DNA from 4 places in the Paenibacillus sp. FSL R7-0340 genome. Region 2 is predicted to be linked to each of the others. Evidence: a T-box and tRNA genes for the amino acid it is inferred to sense, from the RefSeq annotation. Region 2 holds a T-box; the other regions hold tRNA genes.
What was found. The T-box of region 2 lies ahead of argS (arginine--tRNA ligase). A T-box ahead of a tRNA ligase gene usually reads a tRNA of that ligase, here a tRNA-Arg.

Region 1: it encodes a tRNA-Arg, which carries the amino acid that the T-box ahead of argS (arginine--tRNA ligase) is inferred to sense. The anticodon was not compared.
Region 3: it encodes a tRNA-Arg, which carries the amino acid that the T-box ahead of argS (arginine--tRNA ligase) is inferred to sense. The anticodon was not compared.
Region 4: it encodes a tRNA-Arg, which carries the amino acid that the T-box ahead of argS (arginine--tRNA ligase) is inferred to sense. The anticodon was not compared.

What each region holds. Positions count from the first base shown of each region.
Region 1 is NZ_JBBOBY010000003.1:207,544-210,685, reverse strand. It holds gene MKX59_RS26895 (PdaC/SigV domain-containing protein) at 1-749, shown strand, start outside; gene clpP (ATP-dependent Clp endopeptidase proteolytic subunit ClpP) at 876-1,472, opposite strand; tRNA gene MKX59_RS26885 (tRNA-Arg) at 1,683-1,757, opposite strand; gene MKX59_RS26880 (sugar-binding transcriptional regulator) at 2,027-3,064, shown strand.
Region 2 is NZ_JBBOBY010000001.1:3,936,758-3,939,899, forward strand. It holds gene argS (arginine--tRNA ligase) at 1-1,601, opposite strand, end outside; T-box leader at 1,661-1,919, opposite strand; gene MKX59_RS17160 (four-helix bundle copper-binding protein) at 1,997-2,326, opposite strand; gene MKX59_RS17165 (MogA/MoaB family molybdenum cofactor biosynthesis protein) at 2,589-3,104, shown strand.
Region 3 is NZ_JBBOBY010000001.1:1,564,879-1,568,020, reverse strand. It holds gene tig (trigger factor) at 1-435, opposite strand, end outside; gene MKX59_RS07000 (hypothetical protein) at 579-1,487, opposite strand; tRNA gene MKX59_RS06995 (tRNA-Arg) at 1,745-1,818, shown strand; gene MKX59_RS06990 (hypothetical protein) at 2,135-3,142, shown strand, end outside.
Region 4 is NZ_JBBOBY010000001.1:1,499,609-1,502,750, forward strand. It holds gene asnB (asparagine synthase (glutamine-hydrolyzing)) at 1-672, opposite strand, end outside; gene MKX59_RS06730 (hypothetical protein) at 837-1,196, shown strand; gene MKX59_RS06735 (DUF4870 domain-containing protein) at 1,516-1,809, opposite strand; tRNA gene MKX59_RS06740 (tRNA-Arg) at 1,984-2,057, shown strand; gene MKX59_RS06745 (IS4 family transposase) at 2,475-3,142, shown strand, end outside.

The DNA of each region.
Region 1 (3,142 bases), on a different contig from region 2:
ATGCCAAACAGATCGCTGGGAAGCTATACATTCCTATGAGTTTGCTGAAAGACTATCTGGGCATAGATGCTCAATGGAATGCAGCTCAGAAAACAGTAACGCTGAGTAAAAGCCAGCTAAATCCGATTACAATTGCGTCTCAAACACTTCCAGCTTCGAGTAGTGCGAAGGTGTCCTACAAGATTAAGTACCCGCAAATCAGCGGTAGCCAGCTGAATTCTGAGGCTCAACAGGCCATTAACAATGTGCTTAAAAAGCATGCAGAAGGTATATTGGCAGCAGGCAAAAAAATGATGGCTGAGGGAGAGGCTACAACAGGAAGACCGTATGAGTTTGGAAATGATTTTGCGATTGCCTATAACAAAGATGGTATTCTGAGTGTGATTATGCAGGACTACTCGTATACGGGTGGCGCGCATGGCATGACGGCACGTAAAGGATATACGTTCTCGCTCGCTGATGGTAAACTGCTGCAATTGTCTGACGTATTGAAGGCAAATCCGAACTACAAAAAGTTCCTCAATGCTGATTTGAAGAAAAAAATCGATGCACTTCAGGCTGGCGAAGGATTCGGCAAATTTAAAGAGCTGGCGGCAGATCAGAATTTTTATGTGACGAACAGTGGAGTAACAATCGTGTTTGATTTGTATGATTATGCGCCATACGCGTATGGAATTCCGGAGTTTACCTACTCGTTCGGTCAATTGCTGCCTCAAGGCGGAAAGCCTTTTGCGGGACAGAATGAATAGTAGAAATAAATAAGTCCAATTGTCTATAACCTAAAAAACAATAAAGCAAAAAAGCTGCCTACCGGATAAGAAAGTCCGGAGCAGCTTTTTCATTTACCAGTTATCGAAAGAGGTAAATTTCTTCTCTTATACACCTTCTGGAGAGGAGCTAGTTAGCACTTTATCAATAATACCGTATTCCTTGGCATCATCAGCAGACATGAAGTAGTCACGGTCTGTATCTTTTTCAATGCGCTCCAGTGGTTGGCCTGTGCGATCTGCGAGAATGCGGTTCAGTTTATCACGCATTTTCAGAATGCGGCGTGCGCGGATTTCGATATCCGTTGCCTGACCTTGTGCACCACCCAGTGGTTGGTGAATCATAATTTCACTGTTTGGCAAAGCGAAACGTTTACCTTTGGCGCCTGCATTCAGCAAAAACGCGCCCATGGAAGCCGCCATACCTACGCAAATCGTAGATACGTCAGGTTTAATGTATTGCATCGTATCGAAAATGGCCATACCAGCTGTAATGGAACCGCCAGGGCTGTTAATATACAAGTGAATATCTTTTTCAGGATCTTCGGCAGCCAAAAACAGCATTTGCGCAATTATAGAGTTGGCTACAACGTCATTGACGTCCGAGCCTAACAAAATAATGCGATCCTTTAACAGTCTGGAATAAATGTCATAGGCGCGTTCGCCGCGGTTACTTTGTTCTACTACCATAGGAACATAGCTCACGTCAAAAAACCTCCCTTAAATATCGTTAGTGGATTTGGTGGACATGCCGATTACACGTCCCTTATTTATAAACTGTTACCGTAATAACCACATGATAAACAATTTCAAACAAAAAGTCAAAGAAAGTCAAACTAATGATTAAAAAAAAGAGCCCTCAGCGCTCTTATTGGTTAAAACATTATATAGAAGCATCTAAGCGTTCATTTAAAATGGCGCGCCCGCGAGGAATCGAACCTCGATCTCAGGCTCCGGAGGCCTACGTCATATCCGTTGGACCACGGGCGCATAGTTGATTCAATGCAAACAACTAACTAATTAAACAGCTAATTGGAAACAAAGATGATTATATGATATACAGCAGTGAATTGCAAGCTTTTATTAAATGCGCATATTCAGATAAATGGTTGAGAAATATAGGTTCAGATAGACTTGCATATGGAGCAAATATTGGTTAAGATATACGTGGGACTTAAAAAGTTATCCCGGGACGTTTTGAGACCAGTTAGAGATAGAGCATTAGAGACAGAACTTAGAAGTGTGCGGGAGTGGAAAGCATGCGAAAGATATTAGAAATACAGAAGCAGCTTCTGCCCGACCTCATGGATGTTTTGAAAAAAAGGTACACGATCCTGCATCAGATTATGCTGTCCGATGTTGTTGGACGCAGAACACTGGCAGCTTCACTGAACATGACTGAGCGCGTGTTGCGCGCCGAAACCGATCTTCTTAAAGCTCAGGGGCTAATTGAGATTGAGAGTGTAGGCATGAAGGTGAGCAAAGCAGGACTGGATCTGCTGGAACAGCTGGAGCCGATTGCGAACAACTTGTTCGGCCTGTCCCAATTGGAGGACCAGATTCGTCAAGCCTATGGTTTGAGGAAGGTGGTTGTCGTTCCAGGGGATTCGGATGCTTCTCCGTTAACAAAGCAGGAGCTGGGGCGCGCTGGAGCAAAAGCGTTGCTGAGTGTTATGGACGACGAGGATGTGGTCGCTGTAACAGGTGGCACGACGATTGCCGACGTGGCGGAACAACTGGCACTACCTTCTAATGGCCCACTTAAGGGTGGGTGGTTTGTACCGGCACGCGGAGGTTTGGGAGAAAGCATGGAAATGCAGGCCAACACAATTGCTTCCACAATGGCTCGCAAGGTAGGCGCTCAATACCGTCTGCTCCATGTACCGGATTTGCTCAGCAATCATGCTTACAACTCCTTGCTTGAAGATACGAACATTCAGGATATATTGAACCTGATTCGCGAGAGTCGTATCATCATTCACGGGATAGGCAACGCCATAGCGATGGCACATAGACGTAAACTTGATCCCGAAACCTTTGCCCAGATCAGCAGTGAAGGAGCGGTAGCCGAATCGTTTGGTTATTACTTTAACGAAGATGGCGTCGTTGTTCACAGAATGCTGACGCTTGGACTCCGATTGGAGGACATTAGGCGTACCGATACGGTTCTAGGTGTAGCTGGAGGCAAAAACAAGGCGGCCGCTATTCATGCGGTACTGCGTTTCGGGCAAGAGGACATTCTAGTCACCGACGAAGGCGCTGCTATTGAGATTGTAAGTCGTTATTTAAATGATTAATATAGGATTTATGAATAATGTTGTCTTGACGGGCTTTCGGGTCTGTCTTGAATATATAAAACTAAACTAAACGAACTT
Region 2 (3,142 bases):
TTAAACGCCTGGGCCGTATCCAATGCAAATCTCGCAATTACCGAAGGCTCCAGTTGGCGAACCGCACGTATCAGTTGTCCGTGATAGCGATCCAACTGCTTAAGCAGCGCCCAACCTGTGTCACCCAACATTCCATCCGATACGTCATTCAAATCACGAGAATGGCTATCTTGGACAAGGGCGTTGTCGCTAGAATTGGTATTATCAACATCGACGCGAGCGTGAGCTTTCTCCAGAAGGCTGCGAATGCGCGCATGAGTATACTGCACATAAGGCCCGGTCTCGCCTTCAAAGGTCAGCGCCTCCTCCAACGAAAAATCCACTTCATTCAGCCGGTTGTTTTTTAAATCACCAAAAATAATCGCCCCGATACCAACGTCCTCAGCTACTGCCTGTTGTTCCTGCAAATCGGGGTTCTTCTGAGTAATGATGGCTTGAGCACGCGCTATAGCTTCATCCAGCACCTCCTCCAGTTTGACAACTTTTCCGCGTCTTGTGGACATTTTCTTACCCGCAAACCGCATTAATCCAAACGGCACATGCTCACATTGCTCCGCCCAAGCCTCCCCTGCATGCTTCAGCACCGCAAACACCTGCTGAAAATGCAACTTCTGTTCTCCACCAACGACGTACAGCAACCGATCAGCCTTCATCACTTCATGACGATAAATCGCTGTTGCCAGATCACGTGTCGGATAAATGGTGGTCCCATCCTTTTTTAGAATAAGACACGGAGGCAGTTCCTCGTCTTCCAGACGAACCACGAGCGCACCATCACTTTCCTCCAGCAATCCTTTTGCTCTTAATTGAGCAACAACTGCCTGCATCTTATCATTGTAAAAACTTTCTCCCAGCACATGGTCAAATGTAATGTTCAGACGCTGGTACATACGATCAAATTCACCCAGACTAACTTCAACAAAAAACTCCCATAGTTGTTGAGCCTCAGCATCCCCATGCTCCAAACGTCGGAACCACTCGCGGCCTTCATCCTCCAAAGTCGGATTATGCTCGGCCTCCTGATGAAAACGAACATATAGCTTCAGCGATTCACCAATCGGATCATGTTGTAGCTGCTCCTCATTTCCCCATCTTTTATAGGCCGCAATTTGCTTGCCAAACTGTGTTCCCCAATCCCCAAGATGATTCACACTAATTGGAACATATCCGGTTTCACCAAGAATACGATACAAGGCAGCACCGATAACAGTAGAGCGAAGATGACCGATACCAAACGGTTTGGCAATATTGGGCGAGGACATATCAATAACTACCCGCTGTCCGTGCCCGATATTGGGCCTGAGGAAATCGGCCTTGCTCAATTCAGCAAGCATAAGTGGAATATGAACAGATCGATCCAATGTTATATTTACATAGGCACCCGATGCTGAAGCAGTTAAACCTTCTTCATGATTCACTAGCTCCGCCAATTCCAGTGCAATGTGCTGTGGAGACTTTCGAAACTTTTTGGCCAGCACAAAACAGGGAAACGCCACATCTCCCCATTCAGGCTGCGGAGGCACCTCAAATAAAGATAAAATTTCTTTCTCCTCCAAGCCCGTATGGGCCAATATCGCTTGAGCAGCAATCCTCATCAACATGATCTCTCTCCTTCTTTTTATAGAATCTAACAAAAAAAGCCCCCGCCTCTTGAAATAATTCAAGAGACGAGAACTTCAATATCCCCGCGGTACCACTCTTCGTAAATCGGTTGTGCAGCTAAAGCTAACTTACACAAATCGCGATTTCACTCCAATGACTAATAACGGTGTCTGCCGGGCTGATCTACTAGAAATTCTGCTCGTTGGATCAACCGTCTCCCGGGTGCGCTTCACATCGGACCTCATACCGGCTTACACCTCTTCCGGCTCGCTGTAATGATACGGCTCCGCTGCTACTCTCCCGTTCCATGACGTTAATTCCAATCATTATACAAACCTATTCAGTAGAAAGCAACCTATTATTTCCTCTTCAGGCACTAGTTCCATATATGTAATTACACTGCCACCAACTGGCGGCACGCCTGAACGCAACGACGGCAGGCTTCTGCACAATGCTTGCAGTGATCATGGGAATGCTTGCTGCATTCAGCAGCACATACCTCACAGGCCTTGGCGCACAGCTCACAGATTTGCTCGGCAAAATCCGTTCCACGCTGCAGCATTTGAGCAGCAAATCCGCATATTTCTGCACATTCCCTACTCACTCGAATACATTCACGCAGCATAGCTAAATCATATTCCTTCAAACTCGCTACGTAACATACATTGCAAGCGTTCATACATTCCAGGCAAGCATCCACGCATTGTTGGTATGAATGATTCATATTACATTACCTCCCAGTTGTTGACCCTGCTGTACTATTACCCGCTGACCCTTGAGATTAATCATTTGATGTGCGCGCTTTCAATAAAATAAAAACAAAGTAATCCCGACTTATGTAAGGAAGTGTACTATATTCCAGTGTGCAAGTGCAAGGATATTAATCACATGGATTTTTAGCCCCTGTTTCTGACTTGCATACACTCAGTCATTGCTCTATTGTAAAAAGTGTATGTCTAACCACCGATCAAGGAGTGAGCATTTCAATGAATATGTCTTCTGTAGAGGAGCATCGACAGGAACCCCCGCAACAGGTTAATTGCATGGTCGTGACTGTCTCGGACACCCGCACCGTGGAAACAGATACTGGGGGACGACTGCTCATGGATCTACTAGAAACCAATGGATATAAGGTTGTTCGATATGTCATTGTCAAGGACGACTACGAAGGTATTCAGCAGTTAGTATCCGAAGCAGCGGCACAGAATGAAATCGAGGCTGTACTTTTGACAGGCGGCACTGGTATTTCTCCACGTGATACTACATATGAAGCCGTCTCCTCTCTACTGGATAAGGAACTACCTGGCTTTGGAGAAATCTTCCGTTATTTAAGCTTTGCTGAGGACATTGGTTCAGCAGCTATATTAAGCCGGGCTGTAGCTGGCACTGTGGGCCAGACAGCTGTATTTTCTATGCCTGGCTCACGCGGAGCCGTTCGTTTGGCAATGGAACGCATTATTGTCCCTGAGCTACGACATGTGATGAGAGAAATTTATAAATAAGCTCCTATTTCCTACATGCCGCGACACAAAAAGGCACC
Region 3 (3,142 bases), 2.4 Mb from region 2:
CAGGCGCTCCAGTTCTTGAGCCAATTCTTCGTCGCTTACTTCGAGTTTGCTTACAGGCACTTCTACGCCTTTGTAATCGCCCAAAGTTACTTCAGGTTTAACAGTAACCTTCGCTTTGAACTTGAAAGATTCGCCTTTAGCAAATTGATCAATTTCAACGTCAGGGCTGTCAACCGGGAAGATGTCCGTTTGCTCTACAGCTTGGCTGTAAGCTTCTGGCAACAGGATGTCAATTGCATCCTGGTACAGACTTTCAATACCATAGCGTTTTTCAAAAATAGGACGTGGTACTTTACCTTTACGGAATCCTGGTACACTTACTTGTTTTGCCACTTTATTAAAAGCTTTGTCGAGTGCAGCGGCTACACGATCCGCGTCAACCTCAACTTCAAGAACCCCAAGGTTCTTCTCTATTTTCTCCCAAGTTGCTTTCATTTTATGCTTTCCCCTCCAACAAAATCTTCACTTAGTTTTCATTACAATCAACGCACACAAAATAACCACTATAGTATATCTAACATTACTGTCTTTTTCAAGAGCAGCCCTTTGAATGCTTCACAGGTAAACGTTTCCGGTCATTAAGGAGTGTTCATTCCCGCCGCTACAAATAGTCGCATCGACCGATACGCCTGCTCAAAACGGAAGCGCAACGCATCTGTAATGCCATATATAGCACGGGTTTCTTCCTCATTATTATTTCCGTTCAAACTTTCCGAAACTGTCTGATGGAGTGCTGCAGCCCAAATATCTGGCATTCCGTCCTCTTCCACCAACATTGATCTATAATCTTTCGTACCGTATACCGCCATCACAAACTGTGACCACAGCTCCTGTGCAAAATAGAATAGTGTAGGCTCGTGCACCTCAGTCTGATCGGCCACCCGTTCCAAAATACGCATAATCGACTCTGGAAAATCACCTGGCTGTAACGGAACCGTTTCAATGTCGATTTCCGCTTGTTCATCACCCCGTTTGATTTCTATCGTCCCTTCCGTTCCGCGTCTTCGCATGGTCTGTAGAACACGGAATTGAAGTAAAGGATGGATTTCCCGTTCCGTAATCCAGCGAAGCAAGGCATCATCGATTTCTGGCAGTTCCAGATAGGACAACTGCTCCAATGCTAAAATCGTCTGTTCGGATAAGGGTTCATCCATAGCCATCCGCAACAGCTTGTTGCCGTAGCCTGCATCCTGCTCCTGCTTAAAGCGTGCATGACGGCGAGCTAACTCTACTTCACTGACTTCTTCTTCCACAGCGTCCGTTACCGCCCCGCTGTCAGCGTACTGTGGAAATGCAGCTTCCAGCCATTGTAATAGAGCGTTCCATTCATCGTATTGCTTCTGCTCCTGTCCCTGACACTGCATTAAAAAACGCAGCATCGCCATCGCCTCTCCGTAACGTTCGTTTTCAAGCATCACAGTAAGTTGAATTTGATAATAGTCCAGTGTCTTCGGAAACAATACAATATTATTTTCTTTTGTCGTCACCTTGGAGTCCTTTATTCAAGGCACCCCCTCTCCTTCGCAAGCTCAAGTATTTGTAGATTATATGAGAAACAGTAGCCGAAGTCCAACCACTCGTCTTACACATATTCACCTGTATTCTAACATACCCTTTTATAAGGCAAAAAAAACTACGTCTACTCAGAATTTATGCAGTATAAAGCTTAAATAAGCGATATATGCAAAATAAGACTTGAATTTCTTTTATCCATATGATATATTAATATTCGCTTGAATTTTATGTCCCAGTAGCTCAGCTGGATAGAGCAACGGCCTTCTAAGCCGTCGGTCGGGGGTTCGAATCCCTCCTGGGACGTCATAACAAGAAGCTTCCATAATGGAGGCTTTTTTTGTTCTCATGAGATAAACCACGGGGGAACGTCGGACCATCGGCATCGTTAGCCTATACTTCGCAGTCGACCCCATAGGGAGAGTATCTCTCTTGATAAATTACACCAAAAAAAAGCTTCCGCAAGGGAGCTTTTTTTCATTATAAATAATGTAGAAAGATTATTCTGCCCAACGCTACTTTAGGCGCTGGTTTTAAGTCTCTACTCTTTCAAAAAAACGCAGAAATTGCTATCATCTATCATGTTGCACCATTTTTAAGTGAAGGAGGTAGACTGACTCCCTTGACTACGAATAAACTGCAAAAGTCGCGGGAAATTCATCGTTTTCTTGCCACTTTGCTTTCCATATTAGGTACTGGATTGGGTATGTTTTATCTCGCCATTCCTTCCTATATGATTGGAGGAGCGGCTCTTATCATCACACAGGGAATTCTGATCTATTTTACAATGTTCTCTCTCGGATACCTGCTTATTATCTCGGGACCGTTGGCCATTCTTTTTCACATTTTAGGCATTGTTTTTACAGTACGATCTTTTCAAATTCCACACCATGCGGAGAGAGCGCCGACGGTTGCATCCTTGCCTTCCAAATGGCGCACTTTACTCAGTCTCGCTTTGGGAGCTACACTTCTACTTCTTGCAGTCACAATGAAATACGTAGATATTATCGAGCCTTTTACAAAAACAGGTGAAAATAAACGCAACGTAGCCGCAGAATCAGAGCAATATCTGGAGCAGAAATACGGAGAGGACTTTCAAATTCAAAATATTAGCTATCATAGTATTCCCTTCACTGAATATACCATGGAGGCGATCTCTAATCGTCATCCTTCCGTCCTCTTTAACATGACTAAGCGTCCTTATGAGGATGTCCCATTTAGAGAAAATTATCTTAACGCCCTTTGGGAGAGTCAACTGGACATGAAGCTCAAACCCGTTATACAAAAGCTATACGATGATTCAGCCGCTGTTCATTCTGGAGTGCAAGAAGGGAACACGGATAAAATGATCAAAGAATACAACGATTTTAAACTGAATCCCAAAGCGGTCGGCGATCAGTATATTCGTATAATTGTATTCGAGGATCTAACTGACTCAGGATTGCCATTGGAAAAAGAACGAGTATTACAAACCGCGAAAGTTCTCAAGACAGTGTTGGCCGGAAATAAAGCCTCATTAGATATCGAATACTTCCCTTCGACTATGAATACCAAACAAAACCTTAAGGCAATAGAAATAAACGATTATATGTTTGGTCAGGACCATTTTGATGAAAAGACCTATGAAGTC
Region 4 (3,142 bases), 2.4 Mb from region 2:
CCAGTAGGCTTGAATGCGCACGCCGTCGCGGGTGTAGGTTAGCGTATGCCCGGGACGTAGCTCCTTCATGGACGAATAGACGCCGTGTCCGGGGGTACGTGCAGGCCCAATGATAAAAATTTCGGCCAATCCCTCGGCGTCCACTGCTGCTTCTACTGCTGGATGCTGAAGCAGTGCTTTGGGTTCTGAGCCAAATACGAATACTTCTTCGGTTTGGCTATAAAATAACGGCTTCACTCCCAGCCGATCCCGTGCCAGAAATACCTGCTCCCGCTCACTATCCCAGACCGCAAACGCAAAAATGCCGTTTAACCGATCTACACATTCGGGGCCCCATTCGATATAGGATTCGAGCAGCACCTCCGTGTCGCATTGTGTACGGAAAAAATGCCCGCGCTGTTGCAGCTCTTTTTTCAGCTCAGGCGCGTTATATATTTCCCCGTTATATACAATCGTATAAGTGATATCCTCCAGCTGCCGGATCATGGGCTGAGCGCCATTTTCCGGGTCCATTACGCTCAGTCTTCGGTGTCCGAAGGCACACGGGTTGGATATCCAGGTACCCGCAGCATCCGGTCCGCGATCGGAGAGCGTTTGTGTCATATTCAGCAGCAGCTCAGATTGATGCATTAAGTCTCCGTTCCACTGTATGAAACCTGTAATTCCGCACATGTCTGTTCATCCTCTCTTTGTCGTGTTCATCCAGTGTTGGAATGAATCAAAAACTAAATCCCCAGTTCATCAGTATATATGCCGAAAAGAAGCATAAAATGTCTGTCCGTTCCGAAAACTACAGATGGGGAAACCCGTCTACTCGCAAGGAAGGAGGGGAGACCATGTACTACATCAAGGATGCCAAAATACGCCGCTTCACTGAACTTGACGGAGTGCGCTGTGCTGAGGTAGAGGTGCGGCCCGGTGCCGCAGATGACCCGGAATTGCTGGTCTATATCACGGCCAAGGATCAGACGGATGGTCAGCATGACTATGACATGGTACGGATCATCCGCAATGACGCCGATCTGGAGCTGGATTGGTACGACAATAATCTGCATTCGGCATTTGAGGAAGTGACAGACAAGGCTTTTACCGACTCTACACACATTACTGCTGGTGAGGAGCGAGAGAAGTTTAAAAAAGAATTGCTCTCCTATGGGCAGCTCAGCACAGAGTTCGCCAAGGAGTTCGGGGCATGAGGATATGGTGTGCTATGCCTCGGCTTTTGTTGATTTGGGCCCCGGCGCCATCGCCGGATCAGCGTGAAAGGAGGGGGAAATCATAGACGGCAAAGCGAAGTATAAGAAAAACAAAGGCAGCAGTTATATTCATAACAATGAGTTCGCGGAAGAAGTATTGGAGAAAAACGTAAGACATGAAGTACGGAAAAGTCCTAAACGCTTTGGGAATAAATAAGCAGCCATTGAACTAAATAGCAACAGCAACTCATCAAAAATGACCCTAAAGAAGCCTCCGTATCCCGCCAAATTTGCGGTATGCAGGAGGCTTCTTTTTGAACTAAGCCGCTTCACGCAGCGTCATAATCCCTTTGTAGATGTTATAAACAAAAACCCCGAGATAGACCACTACGAATAGAAGTACAAACCCGATCACTGAACCTGCATGATTCGCCGTAATAATAAAATACACTAGCGGAATTGCCGCAATAATGGGAAAAATATGCGATAAAATAGCCTTTTTTGCATGTCCCTGAACATATTCGTCCCGTACTGCAATCCACACAATGACAGGCACTAGAAAAGGTGCGAAGAAAATGCTGAAATAACAAAGTGACGACAAAAGACCTCTCACGGATTAACCCCTCCTTTATGCATGGTTCTTTGTACATAATACCCCGTTAGCGTCCAAATGATTCCTTTTGCAGCCAGCTTCCCTGTATCATAAAAAAATGCTTTTGACAGTTGGCCGAATTGTGATATAATAATCAATGCGCTGAATACATAAGGTTTTATTGATCACCATCTTGTCCCAGTAGCTCAGCTGGATAGAGCAACGGCCTTCTAAGCCGTCGGTCGGGGGTTCGAATCCCTCCTGGGACGTCGAAGCGTTCAGATATGTAAAGTTTGAACGAAATTAAAAATGCTTCAAATCCTTGATATATAAGGGTTTGGGGCGTTTTTTCTTTTATTGGGGTTACGATAGAAAACGTTAGAAAAAGGTGTGATTAATACACCTGTTTACTCAAATTATACACACGATTTTTACACGCTATATAAACGTTCAAAAATGTCTGTTGTTTGTTTTGAATCCTGTTCACGTAGCTCTTTCATAAGGTGGGCATATGTAGAGGTAGTGATATCTAATGAGGCGTGACCAAGCCGCTCCGAAACATACAGTAAACTAATACCTTTATATAGTAGCACGCCTGTTGAATAACCACAAAATGGTAGAAAAAAGATCGTCTTTTCTATAGAATCGTTGGTACCATCCAAACGAATCCGAAAGAAGACGATCTCATGAAAAATTCTATCACGATTACATCTATCCTTCAATCCATGCTGACTCCTGAAGAAGTTCAAGGGGTTGTGAAGTTAATAGGTTATGAAGACAAAGCCCGCAAGTTTACGGTGTACCATTTACTCCAATACTGGTGCATGGCTGCGTTGGAACAATGGGGTAGCTATCGATCCAGCGTAGATTATGCGGCTCTCTGTGGCTTGCCCGTCGTCCACTACTCACGCTTTTCAACCAAAGCCGCCGAAGTCTCGTTTTCCGTATTTAAGGAACTTTTCCATCTACTTGTTTACAAATGTAACCGGGAAGCACGTCGGAAACTGACTTTCCCAAAAGAATTATTACTCATAGATTCAACCACGATGACGGTGGGAAAAACGCGTTTGCCTTGGGCTCCTTATCACGGGGAGCGTGCAGGTATTAAACTTCAAGTCGCTTTACGAGCAGAAAATGGGCAACCCCTTCAGGTGGTCGAAACGCTGGGCTCCAAGCATGATGGCCCCATGAGTGAAGCGTTGGCTCAACCGGACTACATTTTGGTGATGGACCGTGCTTATGGGAAACTGGAGCGTCTGGATCACTTCAAAACCCATGGACAATCGTTTGTCATTCGGCTTCGCGACAACGTCCATTTGGAAAAGCCTCATGCGCTACGTCGCCTTATGAAGCC